2 regions of the Bradyrhizobium sp. UFLA05-125 genome follow, and region 2 is predicted to be linked to the other one. Evidence: predicted binding sites of a transcription regulator. Region 2 holds the regulator's gene; the other holds the start of a gene.
The links. Region 2 encodes LexA, which represses DNA repair genes until DNA is damaged. Its sites were predicted from a motif close to TGTTCNNNNTGTGTTCNG; they were not measured.
Positions count from the first base shown of each region.

Region 1: the regulator LexA is predicted to act here: its motif matches at 2,878-2,895, upstream of SO156_RS12720 (YifB family Mg chelatase-like AAA ATPase).

Region 1 is NZ_JBANBJ010000010.1:51,394-60,593, forward strand. Features, by position in the region: gene SO156_RS12710 (PAS domain-containing hybrid sensor histidine kinase/response regulator) at 1-574, opposite strand, end outside; gene SO156_RS12715 (hypothetical protein) at 702-1,169, opposite strand; gene SO156_RS12720 (YifB family Mg chelatase-like AAA ATPase) at 1,292-2,830, opposite strand; gene SO156_RS12725 (AMP-binding protein) at 2,941-5,667, opposite strand; gene SO156_RS12730 (PilZ domain-containing protein) at 6,032-6,277, shown strand; gene SO156_RS12735 (tetratricopeptide repeat protein) at 6,468-7,235, shown strand; gene SO156_RS12740 (CpaE/TadZ family protein) at 7,364-8,653, opposite strand; gene SO156_RS12745 (CpaD family pilus assembly protein) at 8,656-9,200, opposite strand, start outside.
Region 2 is NZ_JBANBJ010000013.1:135,151-144,350, forward strand. Features, by position in the region: gene SO156_RS15360 (alpha-hydroxy acid oxidase) at 1-61, shown strand, start outside; gene SO156_RS15365 (HAD-IA family hydrolase) at 71-700, shown strand; gene SO156_RS15370 (hypothetical protein) at 870-1,073, shown strand; gene SO156_RS15375 (hypothetical protein) at 1,175-1,351, opposite strand; gene SO156_RS15380 (molybdopterin molybdotransferase MoeA) at 1,578-2,789, shown strand; gene lexA (transcriptional repressor LexA) at 2,965-3,663, shown strand; gene SO156_RS15390 (hypothetical protein) at 3,832-4,038, shown strand; gene SO156_RS15395 (hypothetical protein) at 4,253-4,690, shown strand; gene SO156_RS15400 (ComEC/Rec2 family competence protein) at 4,699-6,978, opposite strand; gene SO156_RS15405 (DUF2171 domain-containing protein) at 7,072-7,305, opposite strand; gene SO156_RS15410 (YybH family protein) at 7,394-7,780, opposite strand; gene SO156_RS15415 (glutamine--tRNA ligase/YqeY domain fusion protein) at 7,799-9,200, opposite strand, start outside.

The DNA.
Region 1 (9,200 bases), on a different contig from region 2:
AGCCCTCGCGCCAGGCGATCCAGCGCGCGCCGATTGGGGTCGCGATCCTCTGGTCGTGCATGCGCGTGCCGCTGCTTTCGAGCGCGCTGTCGCCCTGCTCCAGCACGTCGAAATTAAAGCGCGTGCCGACAAGTGCGCTGCGCGCCCGCCCGGCAAGCTCGCAATAGGCGTCGTTGGCAAAGGTGATGCGTCCGTGGTGGTCACGCAGCACGATCAGATCGCCTTGCGATTCAAACATGCTGCGCGCGCGCTCTTCGGCTTCCTTGAGCTCCCAGTTGCGATCGACCAGCGCCTCGTTATGCGTCGCGAGCGTGCGCAGCCGCTTGTTGACGAAGCGCAGCCGCATGCTGAGCGTGGCAAGGCCAAGGCAGGCGAGGGCGAACAGGAAGCTCGCGCCGATCGCAAAGGCGTTGGGATCGTAGCCGGACTTCTCGGCCCGGCTGCCGGTGATGAAGCCGTAGGCGCCGCCGAACGTCGCCGAGAAGATCATGAAGGAGCGGATCGCGAAGGCGATCCTCGGATGACGGCGCCTGAAGCGGCGCATGCGCACTTTGATCCGGAACGACCGACCCATCGCCAAAGATCCTCAACTCCGCCTGAAATTGTTTTGCCCGCCCTCGGTGACGATGTGTCGTCCGACCTTGCGAACAGTTTGAGGTTTTGTGGCCGGCTCGAAACAAGGTTGATGAGACGTTAACGCCTCAGAGCGAGGCGGCCTGAAGATGGCGGGGCGCACCGGCAGCGCCGACGATCAGCGCGGCGGCATCGCGAGCCGAGAAGGTCTTCGACCGTACATAGATGCGATAGTCCGCCGGACCCTCGCTGGAGAGGTAGATCACCGGGGCATCGCTGCTCGGATGCGCGGCGATCGCGACGAGGCGCGTTGCCGCGCTGGATTGGCAGGCGTCCGATTCCGAGGTCGGAGTGTCGTCGACCAGGACGAAATCCGCAGCCTCCGCCGCCTCGGTGATCTGCACGCGGACAGTGGCGCGGTTGGGATCGTCTGTGAAGGCAACGTGCAGGCCGGCGGTCCAGGGAACCGATGCGAGCTCGACCGGGGTCTCGCCGAAGGCGATGCAGGGATGCGATGCCGATCCAGGCCCGCCGCGTGCCAGCACCGCCGCCGCCATCAAGGGAACAACCGAAGCCAGGATCTTGAAACGCAACATGACACTCTACTCGCCCAAGGACTCGCATATGGCCCAGTGAAGCGGCCGAGATGAACGCGTGGGCCTTATGGTTTGCAGAGCGTAAAGGAAACTCGTTACCGCCGGGTTGATACGGATGCGCGTCACGCCGGCTGGCGTACATCCTCCGCGAGTGCGCGGTAGGAGAGGGCTTCGGCGAGATGCAGCCGGCCGATTCTGTCGGCGTTGTCGAGATCGGCCAGCGTGCGCGCCACCCGCAGCACGCGGTGATAGCCGCGCGCCGACAGCCGCATGGTCTCGGCGGCATCGCGCAGCAGTTTTTGGCCCTGCGCATCGGGCTTTGCGATCTCTTCCAGCACCGAGGCCGGTGCCTCGGCATTGGTGCGGACGTTCGGCAATCCCGCGGCCTGATAACGCGCGCGCTGAATGTCACGGGCCGCGGCGACGCGCGCGGCGACTTCGACTGACCCTTCCGCTGGCGGCGGCAGGATCAGGTCGGCCGCAGTCACAGCAGGCACCTCGATACGCAGATCGATGCGATCCATCAGGGGACCTGAGATGCGCGCCTGGTAGTCTGCCGTGCAGCGGTCGATGCGGCCGCGCTTGCAGGCATAGCCGGGCTCGAACGCGTTGCCGCAGCGGCACGGATTCATTGCCGCGACCAGCATGAAGCGGGCAGGGTAGGTGACGCGGTGATTGGCTCGCGACACCGAGACCTCGCCGTTTTCCAGCGGCTGGCGCAGCGAATCCAGCACGCGCGGATCGAACTCCGGAAGCTCGTCGAGAAACAGCACGCCCTGATGCGCGAGCGAGATCTCGCCGGGTTTTGCCCGCATGCCGCCGCCGGTCAGCGCGGCCATGCTGGCGGAATGATGCGGCGAGCGGAACGGTCGCCGCGAGGTCAGAGCGCCGCCTTCGATCTCGCCGGCGACGGAGGCGATCATCGAGACTTCCAGAAGCTCTCCCGGCGACAGCGGCGGCAGGATCGAGGGCAGGCGCGCGGCCAGCATCGATTTGCCGGCGCCCGGTGCGCCGATCATCAGCAGATGATGTCCGCCGGCCGCGGCAATCTCCAGCGCGCGCTTGGCGCTCTCCTGGCCCTTGATGTCGCGCAGATCGAGCGGGGAGGCGGCCGCCTCATGCACCTTCGGCGAGGGCCGCGACAGCACCTGCGTGCCCTTGAAGTGGTTGGCGATCTGGATCAGCGAGCTGGCGGCGATGATCTGGATGTCCGGGCTCGCCCAGGCGGCCTCCGAGCCGCAGGCCGCCGGACAGATCAGGCCATCTTCGCGGGCATTGGCGCCGATCGCGGCCGGCAGCACGCCGGCGACCGGCGCGATCGAGCCGTCGAGGCCGAGCTCACCAAGAACCGTGAAGCCGGTGAGGGCATCCGGCGGGATGGCGCCGATCGCCGCCATCAACCCCAGCGCGATCGGCAGATCGTAATGGCTGCCTTCCTTGGGCAGATCGGCCGGCGCCAGATTGACGATGATCCGCCGCGCCGGCAGCGCCAGCCCTGAGGCGATCAGCGCCGAACGCACCCGCTCGCGCGCCTCCGACACCGCCTTGTCCGGAAGGCCGACAATGGCGAAGGCGGGCAGGCCCGGCGCGACCTGCACCTGCACGTCCACCGAGCGGGCCTCGATGCCCTCAAAGGCGACGGTGGAAACGCGTTGGACCATGCTACCCCCTGTTGCAATCGAGGGTAGCGGACCGGAGCGCGAAGCGCAAGAACATTACGGGAACATTCTGCTGCAGCCGCAGTCGCGAAGCCAGGTGCCCGCGCGCCATCTCACGCGGCAATCGGGCCAGGCGTCCCCGGATGGGTGCGGTTCAACGCCGGAGGCGCATCGTCAGCCAGAACGTCAATCCTTTGCCGAAGATGATCAACCAGCGGGGCTGCGCCAGTGATGAGGCAGTCACGATGCCCTCCGGGCAACCGGATCACTTCGAGCTGCGAACTGATGCGCCGCCACGCCCGACCGTCGTGGTCAGCGGCGCAAAAGGTCACGGGAACCTCGAGCGGCGCCGGACGATATCGCGCCATGGCGATCGAATAAGCATCCCATAGCGCCGGCGGAATCTCGCTATTCAGCTTGGAATTGGACAAGCCGCGATACAGCTTGCCGATCGTCTCGAACACCTGCATTGGCCGCCTGGCAACATCGCCGCTGGTCGAGGCCGTGCAGGATCGCTCCAGCCGGGCCATCAGTTCAAACGTCCAGCGCAGAAGATAAGGCCAAGCCAAGCGCCTCATCGGCGCGAGGATCGCCTGCGGTGCTGCACGGGCACTGATGGTTGGCGGGTCGACCATCACAACCATCTCAACCCTGTGGCCGGCTGCCATCAACAGACGAGCCGTTTCGAATGCGACCATGGCGCCGTTGCATTTGCCGCCCAGGAGGAACGGGCCGCTCGCCTGCCTTTCCAGGATCAGCGTCAGTCGGTCGGCCGCCATCGTCTCGATCGACGGCGGAATTGGCTCGCCACGAAGACCATGAGGATTGATGGAAGTGATCGGGGAATCGGGCCCGAAAAGCTCGACCATCCGCCGCACACAGGCGTGTCCGCTGACGAGGTCCCCATTGAAGAAGAACAGGGAGGGCCGATCGTCGCGGGCATGAAACTGCAGCAAGGGCGTCGGCGGCGTGCCCGCCTGCACGGCGATTTTGGGAGCAAATTGCCGGATGGTCTCTGCCCCGAACAGGATCGTTTCCGGTACGGGTTGGCCAATGATCCGCTCGACCTCAATGAGCATGTCCATCGCCAGGAGGGAGTCGCCACCGCTGGCAAAAAAATCATCGTCGACCGTCAGCGCTTCGGACTTGAGCAGCCTCCGCCATAGGCTCAGCAGTTCGGCTTCCAGATCCAATGGCCTCCTGTTCACATCGGGCTCGGGCGTCGTCCCCTCATGGTCCGAGCGCGTGTCGATCGACTCGCGAAGTCGTCGCCGCTGGACCTTTCCCGTCGTCCCCTTTGGCAGTTGGTCGAGGATCAGAATGCGTCGTGGAATCTTGAACGAGGCCAACTCGCGTTGCAGGAACTGGCGGAGCTCGGCCGTCGTCGTCTGCGCATGAGGATGGGCAACAATGGCGGCTGCGACATCCTCGCCAAGGCGTGGATGGCGGATCGCGAAAGCGGCGGCCTCGGCTACCGCCGGATGGCGGAGTAGCACGGATTCGATCTCGGCCGGCGCGATCTTCTCGCCGCCGCGGTTGATCAGTTCGCTCAAGCGCCCGTGCACGGACAGAAAGCCGTCTCCGTCGAGGCTGCCGATATCGCCGGTGCGAAACCATCCACGCACGAAGGACGCTTGATTGAGATCGGGCGCATCGAGATAGCCGGATATCACGGTGGGGCCGCGCACCAAGATCTCGCCTCGCGCACCAAGTGGGAGCGGATGTCCATCGTCACCAACGATGGCGACGGTATGCGGCCAAGGTTGCCCACATGTCCCTGGCCTGTTCGGGCCGGGCGGCGGCAGGTTGGCGGCGATCTGCGCGGCTTCACTGGAGCCGTAATGCTCCAGCACCGGGACACCCAAAATGCGCTGCAGGCCGTCGTGCACCTCCTTCGGAAGCGGCGCGCCGCCCGATACGACGAACCGCAAGGTGTGCGCCGCCTCGGCTTCCCGAGGACTTTTGGCCTTGTCCAGCACGGCAGCGTGTAGCGTGGGGCCGGCCGAATACCAGGTCGGCCGCAAGACATCGAACCACTCGTCGAGCGCGACGATGGCACTGTTCGCAGGGACAGCAATGCTGCCGCCCGTCAGGAGCGGCGTGAAGACCGTCACTTTGAGCCCATGAGAATAGTAGGGGGGCGACACGCTCAAGCAACGGTCCCTTGACGTGAGGTCGAACCAGGCCTGAAGCCGTGCGGCCGCCGCCAGCATATTGCTGTGGCTGAATGGAATGAGCTTCGGCTGCGCCGTCGTACCCGATGTCTGCAGGATGAAGGCCGGTGAGCTCGGATCAGGCTCAGCGTCGATCGCCGGAGCGGCGGACACCTGCACGGCGATCGTGAATCCAAGCTCGTCGTGTCCGGCCGGGACGGCTTCGATGACGACGATCCTTCTCCGCTCAGCGGTCTTGCGGGCCTCAGAGTTACTGCCTTGCGGTACGAGAAGAGCGTCCAGGCGCAGCATGTCGAGGCGCTGATCGATCTCGGTCGGAGAAAGCCGCGGATCAAGAGGCACTGCGATGCAGCAGCATGCCGCTGCTACGATGGCGAGAATCGCCTGCGGGCCGTTCGGCATGAGCACCCCGATACGGGCGCTGCAATCGAACCCGGCCAGACGCAGCTGCCGGCGGACATCGTCCAACTGGCGCTGAAGATCGTGGTACGTCAGAGGCGCAAAGGCGCCGGAGACGATCGCTGGCTGCTCTGGGGATTGCCTGGCGATCCGACCGATGACTTGGCCCAGCGTGTTTTGGCCCAGCGTGTCGTTGCCCAGTGTGTCTTGGGCTCCAGGCTGGGCTCCAGGCCGTTGCGAGCACGAGACCCCCTCGGAGCGGATCAAACGAGGCTCCAACTTCCCGTTCTCTACGAGCAACTCCCGCTCCTCGGATCTGGTAGCGCCTCGGTGCGACTACCCGGGCAATTACCTAAAAGTGATAACCTTTCCACCGGACGGGCAACTGGCAGTGGTGAGTACCTCGGAATGGTCTGACGAACTTTGGCTTGGTTTAAAGCAGGGGGTTGCGGAGCTTGCGGGTCGCAGGCGGCGCGGCAAATCAAGGGAGCAAAGCCAAGGTCCTAACGAGGCGTAAACGGGACCGGGACAGTAAGCCTCGAATGCGAGCCGATCCGCTCAGCACATCCCAACGAATGTTCGGTACTCCTAGGACGCGGGATGGGCCGTGATCTAACAAGTGAAAATCGAGATGCTTGCAAATCGCCGGAGAAGCGAACGTCGGGTGTGCAGTCGGCTTGCCAAGATTCATTTTGGCGCGGGGTCGCTGCCGAGGGATTGCACGATCACGGATATTTCCGATGGCGGTGTGAAAGTTGTGGCGGAGTTTCTAGAGGTGCCGCCGCACTTCACCATCATTTTCGCGCCGGACTATTCCCGCCAGTGCCAGCTCCGCTGGCGCATCGGCTGCGAATTCGGCGCCGAATTCATCGATTAGCGCGTGATTTAGGCCCGATGGGCCGCGTAGCGCAAAGTGCGAAGCGGCTTTCCCTCGCGACAAAACGCGAAACGCGTTTGCGCGGAGATCATGCTCGAACAATTAGGCCGTGCAGGTGCGCGTTCCTTAACGGGAAATTAGCGTTAATCGGGAAAGCATCTCTGATCAGTCGCCGACGGTAGATCAGAGTATGTCCCAGCGTTCGTCCCTTGTTTCGTCCCCGGCGCGATTGCTGTTGTCCGCGCTTTTCGCGCTCGGGCTCTGCGGCTGCCAGACCACGGGACTCGAGGACATCACCGGCGCGCTCGGCGCCAAGCCGGAAACCGCCCGCGAGGCCAAGCCGGATCTCGAGGGCTTGCGCGAGCGCTACCGCGCGACCCCAAGCGATCCCGAGATCGCGCTACAATATGGCAGGGCGCTGCGCGAGAACGGCCAGCATGCGCAGGCCGTCGCCGTGCTCGAGCAGGCCGTGCTCACCCACTCGAGCAACAAGCCGCTGCTTGCGGCTTATGGCCGCGCCCTCGCCGACAACGGTAATTTCCAGCAAGCCTTCGACGTGCTGAGCCGCGCACATACGCCGGAGGATCCCGACTGGCACATCCTGTCGGCGCAAGGCGCGGTGCTCGATCAGCTCGGCCGCAACGAGGAAGCGCAGCAATATTACGGCAGTGCCTTGAAGATCGTGCCGGATGAGCCATCGGTGCTGTCCAATCTCGGCCTGTCCTACGTGCTCCAGAACAATCTGCCGAAGGCGGAGGAGACGCTGCGTCGTGCCCACGAGCGCGCCCCGCAGGATGCGCGCGTGCGGGCCAATCTCGCGCTCGTGGTTGGACTGCAGGGCCGCCAGGCCGAGGCCGAGGGCATCGTGAAGGCCGATCTGCCGCCGGACCAGGCCCAGGCCAAGGTCACGGCGCTGCGGCAGCTCCTCGCCAGGAAGCAGCAGCGGGCGGAGAAGTAGCGCCGCCCGCAGCGCGTCTGAACTTATCGTTTGAGCATGATCTCTGCGCAAACGCGTTTCGCGTTTGTCGCGAGGGAAAACCGCTTCGCACTTTGCGCTAACGCGGCCCTTCGGGTCCGGATCAGGCTCTACGACGCCTTGCGATGTGGCGCTGACTCGCGCTTCGGCTTGCCCTTCAGCTTCTTGAGCAGCGGCGCCAGCAATGACTGTCTCGGCTTCTTGACCTCGCCGCGGCCGGCAAGCCGGTTGGCGAGGTTCTGGAACGTCTCGGCGGTGCGGTGGCTCTTGGAGACCTCGGCGATCATCTGGCCGTTATTGGCGGCCGTCGAAAACAGCTTCGAATCGAAGGGAATGACCGCGACCGGCTGGCTTTCCATGGTCTTGGCAAAGGCCTTGACCTCGATCTCCGCGCGCTTGTGCATGCCGACCTGGTTGAGGCAGTAGAGCGGCGGGCGATCGTTGGGCCGCGCGGCCTTCAGCACGCTCAGCATGTTCTTGGTGTTGCGCAGATTGGCGAGATCCGGCTCGGCCACGATCACGATGTCGTCGGCGTTGATCAGCGCGCGGCGCGTCCAGCCCGACCATTGATGGGGCACGTCGAGCACGATGCAGGGCGTGGTCATGCGCAGCGTATCGAACACGGCGTCGAAGGCCTCGGCGCCGAAATCATAGACGCGATCGAGGGTGGCGGGTGCTGCCAGCAGGCTGAGACGCTCGGTACATTTGGCGAGCAGGCGCTCCATCAGCGCGGTGTCGGGGCGCTCCTGCGTCAGCACCGCGTTGGCGATGCCCTGCACCGGATCCTGGTTGTAGTCGAGGCTCGCGGTCCCGAAGGCGAGATCGAGATCGATCACGACCGAATCGAGCGCCAGATCGCGCGCGATGGTCCAGGCGACGTTGTGCGCGATCGTGGATGCACCGACGCCGCCCTTGGCGCCGACCACCGCGATGACGCGGCCCGTGATGATGGCTTCCGAGGCCGAGAACAGGCTGCAGATCGATCGCACCACGTCGATGGTCTCGACCGGTCCGATCACGTAGTCGTTGACGCCGCGGCGCACCAGTTCGCGATAGGGCGCCTCGTCGCTGGGATTGCCGATCACGACCACGCGTGTGCCGGGATCGCAGACGCCGGCGAGATCGTCGAGCCCTTCCAGGATGTCGCGCGTGCCGTCGGATTCGATCACGATCACGTTCGGCGTCGGCATCGAGCCATAAGCCTCGACCGCCGCCGCAAGGCCGCCCTCCTTGACGGTGAGATGGGCTTTCGCAAGCCGGCGGTCCTGGCCGGCCGCGGTGATCGCGTCGTAGGTCTGCTCGGTCTCGCAAAACGCCTGCACCGAAACTCGCGGGACCGGCGCAATGTGTTGGTCGGGGTGCTGCAGGTCGTCGGCGTCGTCTTCGTATTGGCCGCTCATTGTCATTTGCCCGTGTCGCTGAGTTTGGCCTTGTCGGCGTCGGGATAGGTCGTCGAGGTCGGCATGCCCTTGCGGTACCGGTCGAACGCGATCGCGCGCCGCGATGTATAGGCAGGCGTTTCGGCACGCGGCTGCTCGAGATCGGCAGGGTTATCGATCATCGCGGCGAGATTGCGCTGCGTCGCGCAGCCGAGATTGAAGTACGGCTTGTTCTCGTTGTAGCCAGGGTCGAAGATCGACGGCCCGATATCTTCCGGCCACAGTCCGCAGGGACCTGCGACTGCGGCGATCTTCGAGTAGCTCAGGCGAATGGTCGGCAGCAGGCCGGGATCGTCGGGGCGATAGGGGCGCTGCACGATGCCGCGCGCAGGCACGCCGCCGGCCGCCAGCACCGAACGGATTTCGTGGTAGGTCGCAGCCGCAGCGCGGGCGTTCTTGGTGTCGACGGGCACGTCGACCACGACGGCGCCGGTGCCTTCACGCGCCCAGTCCCGCGCGATGCCCATGACGTCGGCGCGCTGCGCCTCCGACAGGCCGCCGCGGGCCT
Region 2 (9,200 bases):
CAACGCACCAAGCGTGTTCAGCGCGTTTCCGCTTCTGGATATCGAGCCTTATCGTTACTGAAAGGATGCGATGACCTCCCTCCTCTGTCCCGGCAGCGCTGATGCGCTTCTGTTCGATCTCGGTCGCGTCGTGCTCGACATCGATTTCTCCAAGGCGATCGCCTGCTGGGCGGGACATGCCGGCTGCGAGCCACAAGCCATCGTCGCGCGCTATGTGCGGGACAGCGAATCCTATCGGCTGCACGAGATGGGCAAGATCAGCGACGAGGTCTATTTCGACTCGCTGCGGCGCTCGCTCGGGATCGAGATTTCCGACGCGCAGTTCCTGGAGGGGTGGAATGCGATCTTCGCGGGCGAGATGCCCGACATCTCAAACCTGTTGCCGCGCGCCGCACAGCACGTGCCGCTCTACGCCTTCTCCAACACCAACCGGCCGCATGTGGAATATTTCTCGAAGGAGTATGCTGACGTGCTCGGCCATTTCCGCGAGATGTACCTGTCCTCCAGCATCGGCCTGCGCAAACCCGATGCGGAAGCCTTCGACCATGTCGTCGCCGCGATCGGCGTGCCGGCGCAGCGAATCGTGTTCTTCGACGATCTCGCGGAAAACGTCGAAGGCGCGCGGGCCCGCGGTCTGACGGCGGTTCACGTGACGTCGCCTCGCGATGTCGGCGAGACGCTGAAGGCCCTCGGTATCTGAGAGCGCGGCCGCATTGTTGCGGTAGCTCAGTCTTTGGTTCCAGCTTCTTCCGGGAACTTTTTTAGCAAAATGTGGAACCAACTTATTCTGTGTATTTTTGCACAGAGTTCCCGGAACGGATCACCGCGTCGGGAGTCATATGCCCGTTGGGATTTTCTACAACGGACGCGTGATCGTGTTGGGCAAGGCATATTTCAACAAGCAAGCCTCGATTCTTCTCAAGTTCGCCAAATCAACGTCGAATTCGCAGCTGTCCGCAAAGCTGGTCAGCAAGGCGGCGGATCTGAAATCGCAGGGCGACCCCCTGCCCGAAATGGATCACAGCCTGAAGGCGCCCGACGTCGATCCGGACAATGAAACGGGAGCCACCTGATGCTAGCCGTGAGCCTGGTCGTCGCCGTGGTATGTTTGGCCACCATTATCCCGGTCTTCCTCGTCATTGAGACGATCGCGCGGCGGCCAAGGTAAGCGCACTCAACTGCGCTTGGATTTGGGCCGATCGAGACGCTGCCGTTGCGCGCGCATGCGGCTGGTCTTCTCCTTGAGCGCTTCGATCTCCTCATCGAGCTTTGCGCTCCGCGACTTCGGCGGCTCATCGCCGCGCAGCTTCTCGAGCGCTTTCTCAACCGACAGCTTTGAAGTCTCTGCCATCAGGGTTCTCCCGGACGTCTCCCGACGCGCCTTGCGTGCGGGCGCGCAGCAATTCTGAGCCGGAAGCGGAACGAGGCGATATTGTCCCAAAGGGCATCCTGCCGTCCTGCTGCTGGAAAGACATTTCATCTCCACCTTCGCGTTCGCGCCTTTTGCCTCGACGCCCGCACTCGGCTAGAACGCAACGCGACCTGTCCTTACGATTTGCCCAGCAGGAGTTCAGCCCGTGGCCCTGATGCCGGTTTCCGACGCGCTCGATGCGGTGCTCGCGGGCGTCGAGCCTGTCGCCGACGAGATGGTTGCGCTCGATGCGGCCTACCATCGCGTGCTGGCGCGCGACGTCGCGGCGCGGCGCACGCAGCCGCCGCAGGCGATGTCGGCGATGGATGGCTATGCGGTGCGCGCTGCCGATGCGGCAGAGGTGGGCACAGAGCTCACCGTGATCGGCGAGGTCGCAGCAGGACGACCGTTTGCGGGAACGGTCGGTGCGGGTCAGGCAGTACGGATCTTCACGGGCGGCGTAGTGCCCGATGGCGCGGACGCGGTGGTAATCCAGGAGGACACAGTCGCTGACGGCAGGCGCGTCACGGTCAAGGAGGCCGCGATCGTTGGAAGGCACATCCGTCCCGCCGGCGTCGATTTCCGCGAAGGCGACGTGCTCCTGCGAGAAGGAGCAAGGCTCACCGAACGCGACCTATCACTCGCCGCCGGCATGAACCATCCGCAGCTAGCCGTCCGTCGCCGGCCCAGGATCGCGATTCTCGCGACCGGCGACGAACTCGTGATGCCGGGCTCAACGCCGGGCGCGGGCCAGATCGTCTTTTCCAACGGCTATGCCCTGCACGCGCTGGCGCGGGCCGAGGGCGCCGAAACGGTCGATCTCGGCATTGCCGCCGATACCGTTGCGGCGACCAGCGCCGGCATCCGCCGCGCCCGCGAGAGCGGCGCCGACATCCTGATCACGACCGGCGGGGCCTCAGTCGGCGACCACGACCTGGTGAGGCCGGCGCTTCAGGCCGAAGGTTTCGAGATGGCGTTCTGGAAGATCGCGATGCGGCCGGGCAAGCCGATGATGCACGGCCGTCTCGGCGCGATGCGGGTGATCGGCCTGCCCGGCAATCCGGTCTCGTCCTATGTCTGCGGCTTCCTGTTCATGGTGCCGTTGATTCGCGCGCTTGCTGGCCGCTCTCGCGTTCATCACCGCCGCGAGCGCGCCGTGCTCGGGCGCGACGTCGGGCCCAACGACGTCCGTGAGGATTATCTGCGCGCCCGGCTCGAGGAGCGCGAGGACGGCACGCTCGTGGCCGTTCCCGTCAACCACCAGGACTCCTCACTGCTTGCGAATCTCGCTATGGCACAGGCACTTCTCGTGCGCGCGCCGTTCGCGCCGAAGGCTGAAGCAGGCACGCCTTGCGAGGTGTTGCGGCTGCCCTTGTGAGGGCGATCTGATTCACGTGTAGCGCGAACTTCGCTGCGTTCACCCAAAATTAAGTGGTTGCGGAACACATATCGAACATATAGTGTCCGTTCATGATTTGTTTCGAGCATCTAGCGGCTTCTGCTGAATCTGGCGTCTCGGAATCGAACGACATCAACCGGGGGATTTGGTCGAGATGTTAACGCGCAAACAATACGAGCTTCTGCGGTTCATCAGTGAGCGCCTCAAGGAAAGCGGCGTGCCGCCCTCCTTCGATGAGATGAAGGACGCGCTCGATCTTCGCTCGAAGTCGGGCATCCACCGGCTGATCACTGCGCTGGAAGAGCGCGGCTTCATCCGTCGCCTGCCCAACCGCGCGCGCGCCATTGAGGTCATCAAGCTGCCCGAGCTTCAGGCCGCGGGCGCCGGCCGCCGCGGCTTCACGCCGAGCGTCATCGAAGGCAATCTCGGCAAGGTGCGGGGCGTAAGCGCTCCCGTCGACGACGGCGATCGCCCCGTCGCCGTGCCCGTGATGGGACGGATCGCAGCCGGCACGCCGATCGAGGCATTGCAGACCCGCAGCCACACCATCAGCGTGCCTCCGGACATGCTCGGCTCGGGCGAGCACTACGCGCTCGAAGTGCGCGGCGATTCGATGGTCGACGCCGGCATCCTGGATGGCGACATGGCGCTGATCCAGCGCAACGAGACCGCCGACACCGGCGACATCGTGGTGGCGCTGATCGACGATGAGGAAGCGACGCTCAAGCGCTTCCGCCGTCGCGGCGCGTCAATCGCGTTGGAGCCCGCCAACACCGCCTATGAGGTGCGCATCCTGCCGCCGAACCGGGTGAAGATTCAGGGCAAGCTGATCGGGCTGTACCGGAAGTACTGATTGCCCGCCAGATTGCCGGTTATTGCGCAACGATGCGGGCGGACGGATTGTCCGCTCCGGCAAAATGGTGTTTTCGCTTCCATTGTGATTATCCCCACACCTGCGCGAAGCTAATCCTCGAGCATGGCAGGCGCGAATGCGCTGTGCACGATGCAGAGGACAAAACCCATGCGGCAGATGATTTTGAGCGCAATCTCGGCAGCCTTGATCGCGGAATCGGCATCCGCGAGCGATGCAGCGCAACACCAGCATGGCGCCCGCAAGGCAGAGCACGCGGCAACCAGCGCGCCATTCCGCAAGTCCAACAATGCGATCGCACCTGCGGCGCAGGTGAGATGGCCCTATTCGGGGTACTCCGCTCCTGCCGGCCGCTGATGGAAGCTCGCGTAAGTGAATGGCGTGAACCAAGATAGACTGGCGGCGCGAGGCTTTGTTCCTGGTGTGCCGGGAAAGATAATGTGATCGGGCGACGCGCAGACGGGCCGCAGATTTGCCCACAAAAGCGATACACTCCAAGGCTTCCAACTCTGATAGAGGCCTGCGCCTCCGGGGGGGCGCGGACCTGCTATCTCGCATGAGGAGCACTCCGATGTGTGACTACAGCCTACATGCCGTTGCGACCCGCCCCGCTCAAGTCGGCGAGACGATCGTCACGACAACCTTCCGCGGCACCTCGACGCGTGGATTTGCGTCGGAGCGTGATCTCTCGGTTGCCGTCTGCCTCCTGCCCGGCACCGAGCTCGCCTTCGCCGACAACGTCCGCTACGACAATCGCTGGATCTGGACGCGCACCGTCAATTCCCGCGTCGGCAAGTTCGGTAAGGTCGATCCGCACATTCCCGATCGTCATCATGATGCGATCGAATTCCCCGACGGCAACTACGTACTGGTGACGCAGCTCGTCGAGGGACAGCGTGCCACGGTTCTGCAATTGCCGGTAACGCAGCCGCTCGGCGAGAAGACTGAGCAGCCCGCCGTCGAGCAGCACACCACCACGACGCCTACGACACGCCTGCCGATCGGCTGACGCGTCTTTCAATTCTCGGCCTGCAGGTCGGCCTCCGACGGCGTAGCATCCTTGCTGCGTGGAGTAGCCGGCCGCGGTGCGAGGCTGAGCTCGAAATCACTATCGCCGGCCCCGGCCGGCGACCAGGGGCGGTTTGCGCCCCTTATTTTTACCGTTCGCAGCGTGAAACCGTCGCCCTCGCGCGATAGCGCGAGCGCTCCTTGCGTCTTCAGACGCTCGCGATCCACGACCATCGCCGTGCAATCGGTTGCTGCCGGCTTCGCCGTCACCACCAGCGCGGCGCGGCTGCAATCATCCGCCAGCGCATCGACACGCAGCGAGAGCGCGACCAGGCGACCATCGGCGAGCGGTGTCACGCAGCCGGCCTCGTCGCATGAGACGCCGTCGGCGAGCGACGGATCCGTCGCACTGCGCGGATCGGCATCGGCCGCAAGCCACTCCTTGAGGAGAAAATTGTCCTTGCCGGTTCGGATCAGGTGCAGTTGGCCGTCCCTGCCGCGCACCGCGACGCTGTGGCCGTCGCCTGCGATCAGGATGTCGGGCTGGCGCATATGCAGCGCCCAGCCGATCGCGAGCGCCAACACGACGACACCCGTCCAGCGCAGCGGCGTCCGCAACAGGCCCATCACGACGAGGCCGATGCTGGCGGCAATCAGCGGACCGGCGCCGAAGGCGGTGATGCGTCCGACCGCGCCCGGCAACGCCGCGACCCAGCGCGTCACGACGACCATCCAGTCGATGCCGATCCCCATCAACCACCAGAACACGCCGTCGAGCCCGAACGGCGCTGCGATCAGCCCCAAAAGTCCGGCGGGCATCACCAGCGCCGAGACCACCGGCATCGCCGCGAGATTGGCGAGCACGCCGTAGGGCGTGACGCGGTGGAAATGGAAGGCGGCATAGGGGGTCGTTGCGAGCCCCGCGATCAGCGAGGCCATCAGCAGCATGACGAGTTCGCGGCCCCCCCAGAGCGCGATGCGCGCGGTGGCGGAGTCGTCGGGCGAGGCCAACAGCTTCGGCATGCCGATCTGCACCAGCGCGACAAGACCAAGCGTTGCCGCGAACGACATCTGGAAGCTCGGGTGCACCAGGGCCTCCGGCGCAACAGCGAGCACGATCATCGCGGCAACCGCCAGCGTGCGGAAGGTGATGGCGCGGCGATCGACTATCACCGCGATCAGCACTACCGCTGTCATGAAGAAAGAGCGCTGTGTTGCGACCTCGGCGCCGGACAGCAGCAGGTAAAACGCAGCGGCCACAAGTGCTGCCGCCGCGGACCATTTCTTGATCGGATGGCCCGCCGCAAATCCCGGGATCAACGCCAGCAGCGCGCGTACCGCAAAAAACACCACGCCGGCGACGACCGCCATGTGGTAGCCGGAGATCGACAGCACGTGCCCGAGGCCGGAGATGAACATCGCGTCGTTGACGGGCTCGGTGATCGCATCGCGCCGCCCGGTAAGGAGCGCGGTGGCGATCGCACGATTGTCGCCGTCGAGCGTGGCGCGGATACGCGCGTCGATTGCATCGCGCAGGCCCTGCATGATCGCGGCATAGCGCAGCCGCAAGCCTCCGGTCTCCGGTGCCGCGGCAACCGTGATCGCCCCCATCGCAAAGCCGGACGCGCCGATGCCCTGAAAAAACATGTCGCGAGCGAAATCATAGCTGCCGGGACGCAGCGGCGCGAGCGGCGGCATCAGCCGCGCCTTGAGTTGCACGAAGCTGCCGACCTCCGGCGCTGTGCCCTTGCGCACAGACAGCCGCACGCGCTCGAGCTGGATGTCGCCGCGCGGCGCCTCCATCGTAGTCACCCGCAGCACGAAGCGGTCGGTCCGCTCGCGAATATCGCGCGTCTCGACGAAGCCGGACAGCGCCACCGAATAGAGCGGCTTGGCCAGCACTGTGTGCGCGATGCGCGCCGTCTTCCAGGTCGCCGTCGCAAAGCCTGCGGCGATCGCGGCGATCATGATGGCGGGCGCGAACAACCGGCTCCGCCGCAACAGCAGGCTACCTGCCATGAGCACCAGCGCCGTGATCGCGGCGACCAAGAGCACAGGTTCGTGGTCGGCAGCAAAATAGAGTGCAATCCCGCTCCCGAAGGCCACGGGCACCCACGGCAGCAGCCGACCGGCGCCAGCTTCCGCGCTCGCCCATCCGCGCAACGTCTCGGCCAGTGACGACCACGCGCCAAAGCCTGCTGGCACAAGTCCGCCGGCCGGAAAGGCACGGCCCGTTGGCCATGTCCCGGCGATCCCTTGCGAGCGGTGTGGCCGGGGAGGCTCCGCCATTCCTGCACCTTACAATACGCGACGGGTGCGGAGGCTACCGGAAGGTGTGGGGATGCGAATAGCGGAACAGAAAGGGAACCGGCCGAGGGGCCGCTACTTTTCCTCTTCCATCGTCACCGCCACCGCCGCCTTGGCCGAGAGCCGGACCTTGTTGCCCTCGATATCGGCAACGAGGCCCTTGTCGATGAAATGATGATGGCCCTTGTGGCTGCCCTCTCCGCTGTCCTTCCTGGTCAGCTTGATGCGGTTGCCCTCGACGCGGTCGACGGTACCGATATGAACGCCGTCGGCGCCGATCACTTCCATGTGCTCTGCGATCTCTTGCATGGTGGGATCCTCGTTGGACCCACACAACGCCGGAAGAGGCAGGTTCGTTTCTCTCGTCGAAATGACGATGCCGTGCACGGCACGCTTGTCAGATCAGCGGCGCGCGCGACGAGGCGTGGTGATTGACGATTTTCCAGTCACCGTCCTCACGAATGATGACCCAGCTCATCTTGACCGAAAGCTCCGGGCGTTCCCCGGCAAGGTCAAAGGAGACAATCGCGGCCATGTTGATCAGGTCCGGCCCGACCTGCGCCGCCCGCACTTCGGAAAAGGTCGCATTTGGCGAATGCCAGCGCGGCAAGCCGTTGAAATAATCGGCAACACCATCCCTGCCCCGATAGAACTTTGGGTTGGAGCCAAAGAAGAACGCGTTCCTCGAATACAGCGACGACAGTGCCGGCGCATCCAGCCTTGCGAAGCCGGCGGACCATTTCGCGATGATGGCGGAAACGATGGCGTCGGCGTCATCTGGCATGCGGCAGCTCAGCCCTTTTCAGCCTTTGGCGACTTCCTTCGCAAACGTGTCGCGCAATCCGATCGTCCGCGAAAACACCGGCTTGCCCGGCGTCGAATCCTTGTCGCGCACGAAGTAGCCCTGCCGCTCGAACTGCATCGGCTCGGTCGCATTGCTCTCGGCAACCGACACCTCGATCCGCGCGTCGGGAAGGATCTCCAGCGACTGCGGGTTTAGATCGGCGGCAAAATTGGCCGCGTTCGGGCTCGGGTTCGAGAACAGCTGGTTATAGACGCGGATCTCGGCGGGTACGGACTGCGCCGCTGGCAGCCAGTGCATGGTCGCCTTGACCTTGCGGCCATCGGGCGCGTTGCCGCCCTTGGTCAGGGGATCATAGGTGCAGCGGAGCTCGACCACTTCGCCGGCGTCGTTCTTGATCACGTCAGTGCACTTGATGAAATAGGCGTAGCGCAGCCGCACCTCGTTGCCCGGCGACAGGCGGAAAAACTTCTTCGGCGGATTTTCCATGAAGTCGTCGCGCTCGATATAGATCTCGCGGGAGAACGCGATCTTGCGCGTGCCGGCCGACTGATCGTCCGGATGGTTGATCGCCTCGAGCTCCTCGACCTGCCCTTCCGGGTAGTTCTCGATCACGACCTTGAGCGGCCGCAGCACCGCCATGCGCCGCTGCGACGTGCGGTTCAATTCCTCGCGGATGCAGAATTCGAGCATGCCGACGTCGACCACGCTGTTGGCTTTCGCCACACCGATGCGCTTGACGAATTCGCGAAGTGCGGCCGGCGGCACGCCGCGGCGGCGCAGGCCCGCCATGGTCGGCATGCGCGGATCGTCCCAGCCCGCGACGTGGCCGTCGCGCACGAGCTGGGTGAGCACGCGCTTCGATAACACCGTGTAGGTCAGGTTCAGCCGCGCGAATTCGTACTGATGCGGCTCCGAGGGCACCGGCAGCTTTTCGATGAACCAGTCGTAAAGCGGACGGTGGTCCTCGAATTCCAGCGTGCAGATCGAGTGGGTGATGCTTTCGATCGCATCCGACTGGCCGTGCGCGTAGTCGTAGCTCGGATAGATGCACCACTTGTCGCCGGTCCGTGGGTGATGCGCATGCAGGATGCGGTACATCACGGGATCGCGCAGGTTGATGTTCGGCGAAGCCATGTCGATCTTCGCCCGCAGCACGCGCGCGCCATTCGGGAATTCGCCGGCCTTCATGCGGCGGAACAGGTCGAGGTTCTCCTCGACCGTGCGGTCGCGGAATGGCGAGTTCTTTCCCGGATCGGTTAGCGTGCCACGCGTAAGCCGGATCTCGTCCTGGGTCTGGTCGTCGACATAAGCGAGCCCGTCGCGGATCAGCTTCTCCGCCCATTCGTAGAGGCGGTCAAAGTAATCCGAGGCGTAGAACAGGTTCTTGCCCCAGTCGAAG